Regions from separate parts of the Paenibacillus sp. FSL P2-0173 genome, predicted to be linked through region 2. Evidence: riboswitches for the same ligand, from Rfam matches in the RefSeq annotation. Region 2 holds a riboswitch; the other holds the start of a gene.
What was found. A riboswitch is a leader RNA that binds a small molecule or an ion and turns the genes downstream of it on or off. The one in region 2 is predicted to bind ZMP and ZTP.
Positions count from the first base shown of each region.

Region 1: it holds a riboswitch for ZMP and ZTP, as region 2 does, so the genes downstream of both, MKX30_RS20495 (bifunctional 5,10-methylenetetrahydrofolate dehydrogenase/5,10-methenyltetrahydrofolate cyclohydrolase) here and MKX30_RS17465 (TIGR01440 family protein) in region 2, are expected to answer to the same signal.

Region 1 covers NZ_JBBOYK010000004.1:122,953-131,154, forward strand. The annotation lists gene MKX30_RS20465 (response regulator transcription factor) at 1-448, opposite strand, end outside; gene MKX30_RS20470 (sensor histidine kinase) at 445-1,578, opposite strand; gene MKX30_RS20475 (hypothetical protein) at 1,698-1,820, opposite strand; gene MKX30_RS20480 (hypothetical protein) at 1,824-2,321, opposite strand; gene MKX30_RS20485 (PadR family transcriptional regulator) at 2,299-2,844, opposite strand; gene MKX30_RS20490 (fatty acid desaturase) at 3,133-4,194, opposite strand; ZMP/ZTP riboswitch at 4,408-4,492, shown strand; gene MKX30_RS20495 (bifunctional 5,10-methylenetetrahydrofolate dehydrogenase/5,10-methenyltetrahydrofolate cyclohydrolase) at 4,603-5,469, shown strand; gene MKX30_RS20500 (cyclodeaminase/cyclohydrolase family protein) at 5,466-6,101, shown strand; gene MKX30_RS20505 (ABC transporter substrate-binding protein) at 6,321-7,313, opposite strand; gene MKX30_RS20510 (winged helix-turn-helix transcriptional regulator) at 7,506-7,898, opposite strand; gene MKX30_RS20515 (NAD(P)H-dependent oxidoreductase) at 8,042-8,202, shown strand, end outside.
Region 2 covers NZ_JBBOYK010000003.1:240,940-249,141, reverse strand. The annotation lists gene MKX30_RS17480 (L-threonylcarbamoyladenylate synthase) at 1-1,236, shown strand, start outside; gene MKX30_RS17475 (manganese efflux pump MntP) at 1,378-1,938, shown strand; gene MKX30_RS17470 (low molecular weight protein arginine phosphatase) at 2,042-2,626, shown strand; ZMP/ZTP riboswitch at 2,705-2,786, shown strand; gene MKX30_RS17465 (TIGR01440 family protein) at 3,007-3,594, shown strand; gene glyA (serine hydroxymethyltransferase) at 3,715-4,965, shown strand; gene MKX30_RS17455 (carbohydrate ABC transporter permease) at 5,140-6,021, shown strand; gene MKX30_RS17450 (carbohydrate ABC transporter permease) at 6,021-6,857, shown strand; gene MKX30_RS17445 (ABC transporter substrate-binding protein) at 6,873-8,138, shown strand.

The DNA of each region.
Region 1 (8,202 bases), on a different contig from region 2:
CAATAAGCGCCAAAACGGTCTTTTCACGCTCTGTTAGCGGGTTGACTTCGGCATAAGCATCATCGACCAGTTCTGGAGCGTAAATACGTCGACCTGCCATAATACTTCGAATGGAGGAAGCCAGCTCTTCACTGGGACTGTCCTTGAGCAGATAACCGTGTGTCCCCGCCTTGATCGCTCGTTCAAAATACCCGGGGCGAGCAAACGTAGTTAAAATCAGTACCTTGCAGTTCAAGGCTTTGAGTTCCTCAGCCGCATCCAATCCGCTCTTAATCGGCATTTCGATGTCCATAATGCATATATCCGGCTGGTGCAGCTTCACCAGTTCTATAGCTTCTTCCCCGTTGCTTGCTTTTCCGACTACTTTCATGTCCTCTTCCAAGTCTAGCAGGGAGGCTAGAGCACCCAGCAGCATACGCTGGTCTTCTGCAATAACAATTCGAATCATGGCCCCACCTCCTCATTCGGCTTTTCAGGGATATTGGGCACTTTAATGACCAAGGTCGTTCCCTGATCTGAGCGCAGCTCCATACATCCGTTCACGAATTCGAGCCTTTCCTTCATTCCTTGCAGGCCATTTCCACGAAGGGTTCCATTTTCTCTCACAGCACCGACTCCATTATCCTGAATCCGAAGAGTTAGTTCCTTACGAGACGGCTCAATAGTGATGGAGCAAGCGGTGGCTCCACTGTGCTTAACCACATTTGTCACTGCTTCCTTCATACACATACTAAGTACATTTTCATTCATTAATGATGTATGCTCCAGCTTCGGGTCGCCCTCCAAGGTCAATTCAATGTGAGCAGCCTTTAAGATCTGCCGAATACGTAACAGCTCATCCTCTAGTCGCATACCTCGCATTTGAGTAACCATTTCCCGCACCTCTTTTAACGCGCTTCTCGCCGTGAGACGAACATCGTTAATTTCAGCATGAGCACGCTCCGGGTACTGATCCATCAGTTTGCCCGCCAAATCGCTCTTCAGCCCGATGAGTGACAGCTTCTGACCTAAGGTATCGTGCAGGTCACGCGCAATTCTTTGCCGTTCCTCCAGCTTAATCAATTCCGATATTTTCTTATTGGCATCCTCTAATTGGACTTGGAGCCGATCGCTTTTGTTGCGATTAAAATTCGTAATCGGAAGGAGAATCACACCGATCAGATTGAGCAGGATAAAAGGAATCTGTTTAATAAAAACGGGATTCTGAGATACAAAACCGTAATTGATCAATCCAATCGTAATAACCATTAAAATGATATACAGCGTCGTAAATGCAGCCTTACTTTTAATATTACCGATCAGATAGGCGATAAATATGGAAAAATACATATAGCTAAACAGCAGTGTCATGGTAATCGATATGGCAATCTGTACACTGGTCCAAAAGTATATGAGCCAGCCTTTTGAGACAAAAGCCAGTACATAACATGCAAAGAATACCAAAATAATAGCAGTACCCAGAATAATATGACTTGTAGATGAAGAGCTAAAGTAGTAAAAGGGCAGGATATAAAAGACGACCCACACATAAGGACTAAGCCCTGTATTTCTTTGGAAAATCTGATACCACTTTTGCATTCTGCCACCCTCTTCTACTTCACATGACTTATATCCCTTATCTTATCATACCACTGTTTCGTCTGCTCGAAAGCACCAAAGGTAAAGCCTTTCCTGTGAACCGCAAATGAACACTTTGATTAGAAGCCGTCCATTTTGCGGGAACTGATCTCAAACTTAAGCCATTCGCTGTACACTCCACCCACTGCACCAGATCGTGCTTTGAAATGGGACTGGTCTATATTTCTGATCAGCTCGTTCATGAATTATACATACCTAACGTTATTAAATTTCTTTTCTATATCTTTAGCAAATTTTCCGCCCTCATCGGCTAAATGTTTTCTCATAAAGAATCCACCAAAACCATTTATCCATGCTGCAAAAGCCAGTAGCCGAGATGGAAAGTCCGCTCCAATCGTACAACTAAATTCGCAAGAGTTGTTATCAACAGGCGTGACCTTCATTTCCCATGGAACTCCAACGATGGCGGGTATCCATCGCCATATATATGCTTCTGTCTTGTCAGAGTAGAAACGCAAATGATCCTTTGTGTGCTCTTTTAATTGATAGTGCTGAACAATCATCTCATTCCCCATATTTTCCACATTAACCATATAGAATTCACCATCTTCAAAATAACTGCCCATTGCCTTGTGAGCTTTTGAAAATGATTCATATTCAGCTGGAGTCATCTCAGTTACCCATTTGTACAAATCCACATTTTTAGCTGCAATCTGCAATTTAAATTTCTTTGTCATTCTCATCTTCATTATCCTTCTTTCCTGTAATTTTTCTTGTGAGTTCATCGTGCCAATTCATAATCATTTGAAAATATTCTTTGCCAAACATCAACGTCGCGTGCTCATATACACCCATCTCATGAACGTGCTTCTCTTCTATCAAGGCAAGCTTGTTATATTCACAGGCGACAGTAGTTTGAAAGCTGGCAATCAAACGAACAACCTCAATGTCGTCAAGATATTTATAGAAGAAAAGCTTACTCAAATACTCATAATTAAAAGGAGAAAAAGTACACGGTGTTTTTAACCATTCTATAAATTCACTCTTCCCTTTTTCCGTAATACCATATGATTTTTTGAATCTGCCTTCCTCTACCACTTCTTCATACTTGATAAGCTCCCCCTTTTCCATTTTTTTCAGCATAGGATATATGCTTCCGAAGCTGGCATCAATAAAGTTGGAAGTGCTTATCGTCATCTTCTGCTTGATTTCATATCCTGTCATATCCTTTTCGCAGAGGAACCCAAGTATTACATAAATCAACATAAAATCTATTCCTTCTTTCCTGACATAGTGAATTATCCTTCTGAAATCAAAGGGAACTTATCTCTGTTTACATGTAGCTAATTTATATATATATAATCGAGATATATCGTTTCGATATATAGAATGTATAGGTTGACAATCGATTTGTCAATAGCGCTTGCTAAAACAAAGAATGAAAGTACTGCATTTTCAATATAAACAAAAAAATCTAAAAGGATGTTATCCCTTTAGATTTCTCAAAGTAAACTGCAATTTTTCAACATCTCTTCAGAAAAGTTTTGTACAAAGTTATTTTCTTTCTGTGCTTACAACAGGTGTAGGGATGGGTTTCGTAACTGCAACACGTTTGCTGAGGAGCGGCCTCACTTGTTTAAAGGTCAAAAAGGTTTTCGTATTTTCATCCCAAAGTCGGAACTTCAAAGATTGCAGACTGCTACTCACTGTGATTGTGGTTGCTTTTTGAAGTAACGGTGTCGCTTCATGCGCTTTTTCCAAATTGTAATTTGGCACTTTAGGACTCAAGTGATGAACGTGATGAAATCCGATATTGCCCGTAATCCATTGCAATACTTTAGGAAGCTTGTAGTAAGAACTGCCTTCTACGGCCGCATTAATATAGCTCCACTCTTCATCGTGCTCAAAATACGAATCCTCAAATTGGTGTTGTACATAGAACAGCCAGATTCCCAACATACCAGATACAAAAAAGATAGGTGCCTGTACGAGAAGGAAGGCCTGCCATCCAATAGCCCATGACAACAGTGCATACAAGGCAACGATGGATATATTCGTCACATAGGTGTTCATTTTTTCCTTGCGTTTGGCTGTCTTGATATTAAAGCGATAGGAAATCAAAAAAGTATAGATCGGACCTAGTCCAAACATAACCCAAGGATTTCGATATATGCGATAGGCCAGCCGTGTCCATGTGGAAGCCTCTGTGTACTCTTCTACCGTAAGCACCCACATGTCACCTGTGCCTCTTTTATCCAGATTACTGCTGGTTGCATGGTGGATTGCGTGACTATTTTTCCATTGGTGATAAGGACAGAGCGTAATAACACCTGTAATCGTTCCCACAATGTCGTTCAGCTTGCGGCTTTTGAAGAAGGATTGATGACCACAATCATGAAAAATAATAAACGTCCGTACCACAAACCCCGATGCAACAATGGCAATTGGAAGTGTCAGCCAGTACGAAACCGACAGACTAAGATAAGCAGCATACCACAATAGGATCAGTGGACCCAAGGTATTGATGAGTTGCAGAACGCTGGATTTTGTGTTTATTTTCTCGTAGGGAGCCATATTTTTTTTCAATTGGGCTAATGGGAGTTGTGTCATACTCATTATGATCCTCCTTTAAAATGACGCCTATACCTTGATCCTGTTAGGCGTACATGTTGATCTAATCTCAGTATAAGGTAAAGCCTCTAGGCGATGTAGTCATAAACGTCAGCTCGGGTATATGACATTTGTCATATAGACAAGTAACACAACCCGTTTTCCAAATGTTCGCGGGTTTCTTTTCTGATGATTATTTGTTAAAATATAAGGTATAATAACGCTGTATGTGACTGGCGAAGTCAGTGGAATGAACCACGAGGGAGCATACAAAAAAAGCGTACCGTTCGCCTGGGAGAAGTATTTGCAGAGGATTCGTCTGTCTTGACGACCTTGTGCAAATACTTTTTTTCGTTTTAAGACCATGACACCCTGTTGATAAATCATGCGATAAATTCAGAGGAGGCTCGGACTATGGCTATAATCATGAAATCCAAAGAAGCAGCAGAGCAAGTATATGCAACGATCCGTTCACAGGTAGAAAAAATGAAGCAGCAAGGACACCGTCCCCATCTGGCGACCCTATTGGTAGAAGGCGATCCGGCATCTGCATACTATGCCCGGACCAAGCAAAAAATAGCGGAGAAGCTGGGCATCTCATTTCATCTCCATACTTTTGATCGTCATGTTAGCGAAGCCGAGCTACTGCACCTGATCGGCAGTCTGAACGATGCATCCCATGTACATGGCATTATGCTGGAACTGCCGCTTCCCCAACATCTTTCTGCCTCCGTTATTAAACAATCCATCGCCCCCTACAAGGATATTGATGGAATAACACCTGATAACAAGCTGGCTACCGTAACAGGTGACGCCGGACTATATCCCGCAACACCTCAAGCCTGTATCGAGCTGCTCAAGCATTACGGTCACACCTTGGCAGGCAAAAATGTCACGCTCGTGGGCATCGGGCAGACAGTGGGACTTCCCCTTTTCCACATGTTGCAAAGAGAAAATGCCACCGTTACCGCCTGTCATGCAGGTACGCGTGATATTGCAGAGCATCTGAGCCATGCAGACATTGCCTTCGTCGCAGTCGGATGCCCTGATGTGATTACGCAGGATATGGTCCATCCCGGTCTGATTCTCGTGGATGCAGGAATTAACGAGACGCTGGAAGGAAAAATCGTGGGTGACGCTGCTTCAAACGTGGGTGAAAAGGTACATGCCATTTCTCCGGTTCCCGGCGGTGTTGGCACCTTAACGACTGCGATTTTGTACAAAAATCTGCTCAAAGCGATACATCTGCAACACTACTCCAGAGAGGTGGTCTATTCATGAGTGAACTGTCGTGGAACAATTCCATCGGACATTTTCTGAAAGAGGCTGCAAGTGCAGCGCCTACCCCCGGCGGAGGAAGTGTATCCGCACTAGCTGCGGCACTAGGCGCGGCTATGACCTCCATGACCGCCAACCTTTCACAAGGAGAAAAATATGCGCACATCCATGAAAAAATCACGGACGTCATTAGCAGCATGGGAAGATTGTCTACACATTGTGAGGAACTAATGGTCGCAGACATCCAATCCTTTGAACAGTACATGACCGCGCTGCGTTTGCCCAAGGAAACAGACGAAGAAAAGCGCTATCGTACCCATTCCCTACAGACAGCGGTGATCGCTGCCATTGAGGTACCCATGCGCCTGCTGGAAGTATGCCGGGACGGATTGTCGCAAGCCTACAACATTGTGGAAATGTCCAATAAAAATGTGATTTCAGATCTTGGCATCGGCGCGATCCTGTTCGAAGCAGCAGCTCAATCTGCCCTGCTTACCGTCGACATTAACCTTGCTTCGCTGAAAGACTTGGATGTCAAATACTCCTATGAGACCAAGACAGCCGCACTCATCCGTGAAATCGGACAAATCAAAGAACAAACCTTGTTGATGGTACGCAGTCGAATAGCGAATTAGTCTGCTCATAACCGTGTTTAACCTGTTCTAAAACATTTCTTCAAAAAAATAACTGATTGGATACAAAAAGAAGATACTATCGAAATTACGACGAAATAGTAAATAAAAAACCAGTCCAAACATGATTCGTGTTGGACTGGTTTTTTATGCTATATACTGCGTGTATTATGCGACTTCCCATCTGTTTTGGACAATTCGTCACAACGCAGAATCTCACACCTATTGTTTAACTTTATTCTCTTTTTCTCTTTCGACCAGCATATCTACGATCATATCAATTTGTCCAGTAATAGCGATTGGATCATAGCGATAATACGTATCAAAATCGTTAAAGAACACTCTATTGTTCTTCACCGCAGGAAGATTCCCCCACACAGCGGACGATTTCAGTTGCTTGAGCGCGTCACCCTTTTTCTCCGGGTCATACGTAGTCAGGAACATATAATCTGCGTCATACTGTGGCAATACCTCCATCGAAAGCTGCACCGTTTGTTCCTTGGAGTTAGCTGTTTTCTTTGGCATATTCAGTTTGAGCGCATTGTACACAGCTTGTCCGCCGCGCCCCGCATTGTCGCCAAAGATCCAAAGTGCGTGCTTGTCCGTCAGCTCATACAGACCGAAAGTTGCCTTTTCGTCAATCACACCTTTAAGACGTGCACGACCTTCAGCGGCCTTTTTATCAAATGCAGCAATAAATTGCTCAGCCTTCTCCTTTTCCCCGGTGATATCTCCGAACAGCTTGACCGTATCATAGATATTAGTCGTCGTACCGTACGGAATGTATAGGGTAGGTGCGATTTTAGACAAAGCCTCATAATTCGTATCCTTCATAACCACGATCAGATCGGGTTTGAGTTCCAGCGTCTTTTCCAAATTGGTCGGATCACCCACCTCTTTGGTTCCTTTTTCCTTCAGCAAATCGGTCAGAAAAGGATTTTGAAACGCAGTCGGCTCCACACCCACCACGTTAGCACCCACGGACAGCAATTCTCCACCGTAAAAATCCGTTACAATGCGCTGTGGCTTAGCAGGAATTTGAATATCCCCTTTAACCGTTTTAAAGCTTCTAGTCTCTCCAGTAGAAGCCGACTCTTGCTTATCTCCTGAAGATGAAGCCGGATTACTTCCATTATTATTTCCGCCGCAAGCGCTGATGAATACAGACAATACAAGTAACATAGCTGTTATCATAAAATACGATTTTCTTTTCAACTGATTAGCCCCCTATATATTGTGAAGATGATCTTCCCGATACACATGATAATGATTATCAATATCGTAAGAAATATATCAAGCGTCGTCCTTACTGTCAACTGAAAAACGAACTTTGCATCATTTCACTTTAAAAATGAAAAGACCTGCCAAAATGATGGCCAGGTCTTCTTTGTGGAGCCGTCTCAAAACCTACACATTGGGGCTAGGTTGCTGAAGGCTGCTTTCTGGTGATCGCTGTTTTGTTTTATATTCTTCTCCCCAATCCTTCATCAGGTTAATAATCGGGATCAGCGTTTTTCCAAATTCAGTTAGAGAGTATTCGACCTTGGGAGGAACCTGTTGGTAGACTTCACGGTGAACGACTCCGTCCTCTTCCAGCTCGCGCAATTGGAGTGTCAGCATACGCTGGGTAATTCCCGGACAGATCCGCCGAAAATCACTAAATCGCTTAGTCCCATACATGAGATGATATAAAATAATTCCTTTCCATTTGCCCCCAATCACGTCCAGCGTGTACTCAACAGGACACGCCTGATCATTTCCAGCGGTACATTCCCCAAAGCCGCCTTTCCGATTGCGCATAGGCTTTTCTCCTCCTTGGTATCATTTTATATACTACAGCACATTAATGTGCGTACTTCAAAAACGATCATGTATATTCTAATATTAAGCATGTTACTTGGTAAGCGTCAATTTTAATCACATCCATAAGGAGTGGAATAACGATGGAAACCTTAACTACTACTAAAGATCAAATCTTATCTGCATACGAGTTCAGACATGCAACGAAGGAATTTGATAGCCATAAGAAAATTAGCGATTCTGACTTCGACTTTATTCTTGAAACAGGCCGTTTATCCCCGAGTTCGTTTGGCTTTGAACCCTG
Region 2 (8,202 bases):
TCGAATCAAATGCAAGACTTGCGCGGAGAATTTGTGCAAAAGGAAAAACCTGAGCAAAAGCTAGATGAACAGGGGATTCGCGAGCTGAAGCAGGCATTGAAGTCTTCCCATACACAATGGTGGGATGTAAGATGTTTGGTTCCTGTGAGCAACACTGACGGGGATGTTTCTGACGAAATTTGGGATGAACAGGCTCGGATTGCGGCGGAAAAGGGCATACGCGAGGCCGCCTTACTCCTCCAAGCTGGAGAGACGGTAGCCTTTCCTACGGAGACCGTGTACGGCCTGGGGGCCGATGCGCGTAGTACAAAAGCGGTGGAGGCGGTATTTGCTGCCAAAGGACGCCCTTCCGATAACCCGCTCATTGTACATATTTCTGATGTTGATCAATTAGAGGGTATGGTAGCAGAAATAAACGATACAGCCCGAGCGCTGATGAATATGTTCTGGCCGGGACCACTGACTCTCGTATTGCCGGTAGTGCCGCAGGCACTGTCATCGCGTGTGACAGCCGGGCTGGACACGGTTGGTGTGCGCATGCCGGATCATCCGATAGCGCTTCGTTTGATCGCTGAAGCGGGTTGTCCACTGGCTGCGCCAAGCGCCAACCGGTCGGGAAGACCCAGTCCCACCCTTGCACAGCATGTGCGGGAGGATCTGGAGGGCCGCATCGGCGGCATTTTGGACGGAGGTCCCACGGGGGTGGGACTGGAGTCCACGGTAGTGCAGGCGGGTGACGACGGAACCGTCACCATCCTGCGCCCCGGCGGCGTGACGGCCGAGCAGCTCGCTGCGGTTGCTCGCGCCGTCGTGCTGGACCCGGCGTTGGCCGCTACGCCTGGGGAAGACGCGGACAGCCCGGCGCCGCGCTCGCCAGGCATGAAGTACACGCACTACGCGCCGCGAGGCCGCTTGAGCGTGGTACAAGGCCCGTCGTCCGTTGAGGTGACGGGCTGGATTAGCGCCGCGCTGGCGGAGGCTTCCGCGCGCGGGGAGCGCACGGCAGTGCTCGCGTTCGACGAGCATGCCGCCGGCTACGCCGGAGAGCGCGTCTACACGCTAGGCAAGCTGGACGCGCTCCATGAGGCAGCGCAGCGCCTGTACGGCGTGCTGCGCCGCTGCGACGAGGACGGCGTCACCTACATTTTGGCGGAATCCTGTCCGCCGAAAGGATTGGGAGACGCCGTCATGAACCGCCTGCTTAAAGCGGCAGGTCACCGAATCGTCCGCTTGTAGCTTCTGTCGAATCAGAGCCTCTTATATTAAATTTCTCCTCTCCTCGTCTTGGTATTGGGCACTTTCAGTGTATGCTTGTACTGATTTGCCCCTTGTCCGCATAACGTGTACAAGAACAGACGGATAATGGAGGGATGGAGTATGCTGGCAGCCTCTGCCCATGCCGGGCAGGTTGTAACGATTCTGATCATGGCGGTAGCGCTAGGAATGGATGCGTTATCGCTGGGCGTAGGGATCGGCATGAAGGGGATACGCCTGCGAGACGTGCTGCGCATCAGTACTGTTATTGGCTTTTTTCACATTCTGATGCCATTGCTGGGAATGTTCACAGGCCATTATATGAGTTCTTTATTAGGTCATGTGACGGCCTACTTCGCAGGGGGGTTACTCATCCTTTTGGGCGGGCATATGGTGTATAATTCCTTTAAAGGGGACGGCGTACAGGTATTGGATCATCGTTCGCCTTTAGGCCTTTTGCTGTTTGCACTTGGGGTGAGCGTTGACTCATTTTCTGTAGGAGTGTCACTAGGTATGTTCCAAAGTGATCTGGTGCTGTCCGTTCTGGCGTTTGGTTTTTGCGGGGGAGCAATGGCGATGTTGGGCCTGCTGTTGGGTCGCAAGGTCAGCCGCAATCTAGGAGATTATGGAGAAGCAGTGGGCGGTGCCATTTTGCTGGCATTCGGCTTTATGTTTATGTTTTGATTTTAGCGTAGACAGTGTAAAATAAATGCAGGATTATAGTAAGGGATTAGAATTATAGTAATCCTCTGTTTATATATTTTTTAACATACGGGGGGTGAAAACGTTGAAGAATATCTTATTCGTATGCACAGGGAACACCTGTCGCAGTCCAATGGCTGAAGGGATGCTGCGTAAGTTGGCTGCTGAGCATGGGCTAGAACTGGAAGTACGTTCTGCGGGAGTAGCCGCGATGGAAGGCACGCCGATATCCCGACATGCAGAGGCGGTTCTACGTGATCATGATATATCCGATCAGATCACTTCAACCCCTTTGAGCGACGGGCTTGCCGGGTGGGCGCATCTGATCTTAACCTTGACGCAAGGACATAAACAGCACTTAATTCAGCGCTTTCCCCAAACGGCGGGCAAAGTATTTACGCTTAAGGAATATGTGGAGAACCGGGATGCGGTGTTGAATGATGTACAGGAGTTGGATAGTTTATATGCTTCACAGCAGTTGATGGCTTCACTCGGACAAGAGCTATCGGCGCAGGAGCGTGAACGAATGATTGAATTACACCAACGGATTCCGGGCTTTGATATTTCTGATCCGTTTGGCGGTTCGCGAGAAGATTACGATGTCACAGCTGCGGAAATCCGTACGGCACTGCATAAGCTGCTGGACAAGCTAAAGGCATCTTCCGAATAAAATTGGTATTACTCATCTGTTTTGTACGGAATCTGTTGATTTTTGGCGGTTAATCCGTTAAGATAAGGTGGAAAAATGAGAATCCGATGTAACTGGCGACAAAAGTGGGATTAACCACGATGGAGCATCGGATATACGGCCGGTCGCCTGGGCAAAAGAGCAATTCCACATAGGTGTGGACTGCTCTTTTTTTCATATACAAGTTATGCCAGATTTTTAGCTGAGAGTTGATTCCATTAAAGATTCTTCCATTTTTTCTGCTCGAAATCTGAAACATCGGCTATAATATAGTCAGATTGTGATCAGGAGAGAGTGTGTTGAACTTGGGGCATGAGACCGTGCCTAGTCTCTGAGAGGCTGTTCAACCAAAGGAGGTTCCAATGGTGGAACAATTAGATCATGAGATTCCGTTGGAAGCACAGACCACTTCTGTCGTGCGGGAAATCGCAGAAGCAGCCAGTCTCAAGGCTGGTCGCCTGCTGGTTATCGGCGTTAGCACAAGTGAAGTGGCTGGAAGTCGGATTGGTACGGCGGGAGCGCTCGATGTGGCTCAGCAACTGTTGTCTGGAGTAGAGTCTGTTCGCAGGGAGTATGGCTTTGATGTGGCGTTTCAATGCTGTGAGCATTTGAACCGAGCGCTGGTCGTTGAACGGGCTGTGCTGGAGCGATTGGGACTGATGGAGGTTGCAGCTGTTCCTGTTCGTACAGCAGGAGGCTCTATGGCTACCGTCGCCTATCGTTCTATGAGCGACGCGTGTTTGGCGGCGAACGTGCAGGCTCATGCCGGGATAGACATCGGCGAAACGCTGATTGGCATGCATCTGCGACCCATTGCTGTTCCGTTTCGCCCAAGCCTTCGCTGGATTGGCGAAGCACGTGTGACAGCAGCGTTCACCCGTCCTCCACTTATTGGCGGACAACGGGCGGTGTACAGTCTGGAGCAAGAAGTCGGCGGAAACTGCGATTAGCATTTGGCATGGCGGCATGTTTGTACTAATCTTTTTTGCATTGATGATGAGGTACCCAACAGAGGAGCAGGCGTTTGCTTGTATACCCAACAATTGACTATGGAGAGGGAGTAATCAATCATGATGGAACACCTGCGTAAAAGTGACCCGGCAGTGATGGAAGCAATGGGACTTGAACTGAAACGACAACGCCACAATATCGAGCTAATCGCATCCGAGAACATTGTCAGTGAAGCAGTAATGGAAGCCATGGGCTCCGTGCTGACGAATAAATATGCTGAAGGTTATCCGAACAAACGCTACTATGGTGGCTGTGAGCATGTAGATATCGTTGAAGACATCGCACGTGACCGCGCGAAAGAACTGTTCGGCGCCGAGCATGCTAACGTGCAGCCTCACTCTGGAGCACAAGCCAACATGGCGGTGTATCTGGCAGCTCTCAAACCTGGAGATACTGTACTGGGTATGAATCTGGCGCATGGTGGCCACTTAACACACGGAAGTCCGGTTAACGCTTCCGGCTTGTTGTATAACTTTGCTGCCTATGGTGTACGCGAAGACAACTTCCGCATCGACTACGATGAAGTGCGTAAGGCAGCCTTCAAGCACCGTCCTCGTCTGATTGTAGCTGGCGCGAGTGCATATCCGCGTACTATTGATTTTGAAGCTTTTGCTTCCATTGCCAATGATGTAGGTGCTTTGTTCATGGTGGATATGGCACATATCGCAGGTCTTGTGGCAGCGGGAATTCACCCAAGTCCAGTTCCGCATGCCCAATTTGTAACAACAACGACACACAAAACGCTGCGTGGTCCGCGTGGGGGTCTGATTCTGACTCGCAAAGCATGGGCGCAAGCGATTGATAAAGCTATTTTCCCTGGTACTCAAGGGGGGCCACTGATGCATGTGATCGCGTCCAAAGCGGTTGCTTTGGGTGAAGCGCTCCAGCCATCGTTCAAAACCTATGCGCAAAACGTAGTCCGCAACGCACAGGTGCTGGCTGAAACACTGCTGGCTGAGGGGATTAACATTGTATCGGATGGTACGGATAACCATCTGATGCTGTTGGATACGCGCAATTTGAATATCACAGGTAAAGAAGCGGAGCATGTATTGGATTCCGTGGGCATCACGGTCAATAAAAATGCGATTCCTTTTGACCCGACTAGTCCATTCGTAACAAGCGGAATTCGTATTGGTACACCTGCTGCAACATCTCGTGGTATGGATGAAGAGGCTATGGTCAAAATCGGTAAAATCATTGCTGAAACCCTTAAAAACCCGAAAGATGATACTGTATTGTCCAAAGCAAGCCAAGCGGTTGGCGAGTTGACAGACAAGTTCCCGATCTATCCAGGAACTCAATACTAATTCATCGATATTCATAATCTTTATGTTAAAGGCTGTTTTCCTTCCATAAGCCGGAGGAGAACAGCCTTTTTTTGCTTCCGAACGACTCGAAACATACATTTTTGGGTAATAAGCGATTACAGTAAGGGTTTATGCGCGCTTTCCTTCATGATCTACGACAAAGGAGTGATTGCATTGAGTCAAAGAAAATCCGCGCAATTATTGCAGCAACTCGTATTTGTGGGACCGATGGCGTTGTTTTTCGTCTTGATTATGGTCATTCCGTTCCTGCTGGGGCTGTATTATTCCATGACGAACTGGGATGGAGTATCTGAAAATATCCGATGGCTCGGACTAGGGAATTACGTTCATATTTTTAGGGATGATCCAGATTTCCGTAATGCGTTCTGGTTTACGGTCCGGTTTACCGTATGTGGTGTCATTCTGACAAACCTGATTGGCTTTTTCCTAGCCTATGCACTTACCAAACCGCTGCGTACCCGTAATGCACTGCGAACTGTATTTTTTATGCCCAATATGATTGGCGGCTTGCTGCTCGGTTTTATCTGGCAATTTATTTTTGTACGAGGCTTTTCTGCGGTAGGAGAGGCGACAGGGCTTTCCTTTTTTAAACTGCCGTGGCTGGGTGATGGGCCAACTGCTTTTTGGGGGACTGTCATTGTGTTTGTATGGCAATATGCAGGTTATCTCATGGTTATTTACATATCCTCGTTAAATAATGTCCCGCATGCCCTTATTGAATCGGCCCAAATCGACGGTGCAAGCCGAAGACAGATTTTGCGTCATATCGTAGTACCACTTATTATGCCAGCGGTGACCGTCTGCTTGTTCCTGGCGATATCCTGGTCCTTTAAAGTATTTGAGTTGAATTTGGCTCTCACGAAGGGGGGACCTTTCAAGTCGACAGAGTCTGTAGCGTTGGACATATATAATGAAGCGTTTACAAATAATCGACTTGGATTAGGGACTGCCAAAGCTATGATTTTCTTTGTGGTCGTTGCGATCATTACCAGCATTCAGGTGCGTCTCACGAAGAAAAAGGAGGTCGAAATGTAATGGGAAAAACGTCAAACTATCGTTTGGGCACATGGGCTGCTGAATTATTGCTTATTGTGATCGGGTTAATCTTTCTGGTTCCGTTCTATTTTTTGCTCGTAAACTCCGTTAAATCCTTTGGCGACATTTTGGCCCATTCCGCTTCGTGGCCGACAACCTTCCGTTTTGAAAACTATGCTAACGCCTGGAATAAAATAAACTTTCCCACAGCACTGGGGAATTCACTGATTGTCACGATCGTCAGTAATGCGCTTTTGCTGCTAATCAGCTCAATGGCCGCTTACCAGATGGTTCGGCATGACACTCTTTTTAATCGTTGCCTATTCGGTTTGCTTGTGGCTGCGATGGTAGTCCCTTTTCAATCAATTATGTTGCCGCTTATGGAAGTGTCCAACGTATTGAGCTTGAACAACAGTATACCGGGACTGATCTTATGTTATCTGGGTTTTGGAGCGCCTTTGTCCGTTTTTCTTTTTCATGGCTTTATTAAAACGGTACCTATTGAGATCGAGCAGGCGGCAAGGGTGGACGGTTCATCCCGGTACGGGGTGTTCTTTCGCATCGTTTGTCCACTGCTGCTGCCTATGTTCGTAACCGTACTTATTTTGAACACCTTATGGATCTGGAATGACTATCTGTTGCCTTCACTCATTTTGAATGATCCTGAGCTGCGCACCATTCCGATTGCAACCTATATGTTGTTTGGTCAGTACACCAAGCAATGGGACTTGGCGCTGCCAGCACTGGTATTGGGGATCGCGCCAGTTGTTGTGTTTTTTCTGGTGATGCAAAAATACATCGTTTCTGGCATTGCAGCCGGTGCGGTCAAAGGCTGATGGGAGGGATAACCGATGAAAAAAACAGCGTTACTTGTCATCTCCTTGATGGTGCTGCTCGCATGTACACTTGCAGGTTGTGGAAATACGAAGGCTCAACAGAGTGAGACGAAAACGATACACATTTATCAATTCAAAGTAGAAATTTCGGAACCGTTAAACAAGCTGAAGGCTGAATATGAAAAGACCCACCCTGGCATCAAGCTGGATATCCAATCTGTCGGTGGTGGTACGGACTATGGTGCTTCGTTGAAGGCTAAATTCGCATCAGGCGATCAGCCGGACATTTTTACAAATGAGGGCTACCAGGACCGCGATACGTGGCTGGAGTACTTGGAGGATTTGTCGGATCAGCCATGGGTGAAGGACCTGGACGATTTTGCTCGTAAGCCGATGACGGTTAACGGTAAGATTTATGGACAGCCTATGAATCTAGAAGGATTTGGCTTTGTTTATAACAAGGATTTGTTCAAAAAAGCGGGCATAACCAAACTGCCTCAGACGATAGATGAACTGGAAGAAGCAGCCAAGCGACTGAAAGCGGCAGGGATTATACCTTTTGCTAACGGGTATGCGGAATGGTGGGTTCTGGGGAACCATTTTATCAATATCCCGTTTGCCAGACAGCCGAACCCGGAAAGTTATGTTGCGGATTTAAACAAAGGAACGGCTCGCATCCCCGGTAACCCCGTGTTCGATCAGTGGGTGAAGTTGCTTGACCTGACTATAAAATATGGAAACCGCAATCCGCTCACGACGGATTACAATACACAAGTGACACTGTTTTCGACAGGTAAGGCTGCTATGATGCACCAGGGGAACTGGACGCAACCGCAAATGGATGGAATTAATCCTAACTTGAATTTGGGTATTCTGCCTGCGCCTATAGACAATGATCCCTCCACAGGAGGTAGACTCGCTGTCGGAGTAGCCTCGAACTGGGTGGTCAACAAAAATTCGCCTGTGAAGCAGGAGGCAAAAGAATTCCTCAATTGGTTGGTCACATCAGAAACAGGCAAGCATTATATCACCAAGGAATTTAAGTTTGTTCCCGCCTTCAAAAGTATCACGTCCAGTGACGAGACGACAGGCGATCTAGGTGCAGAAATATCTCGGCACGTGAGGGAAGGCAAGATATGGAGCTGGAACTTCCAACGCTTCCCGAAGGGGCTGAATCAGGATTTAAGCAGTAGTATGCAAGCCTATATTGCAGGGGTTATCACGAAGGATGAAATGCTTCAGCAATTTCAGGGAGCATGGGACAATTTGAAGTATAGATAAAAGAATAGCGCTGCATGAGGATGCAAAGGGGATAGGTCGGGCAGGAAGCTTAAAGTCCACAGGC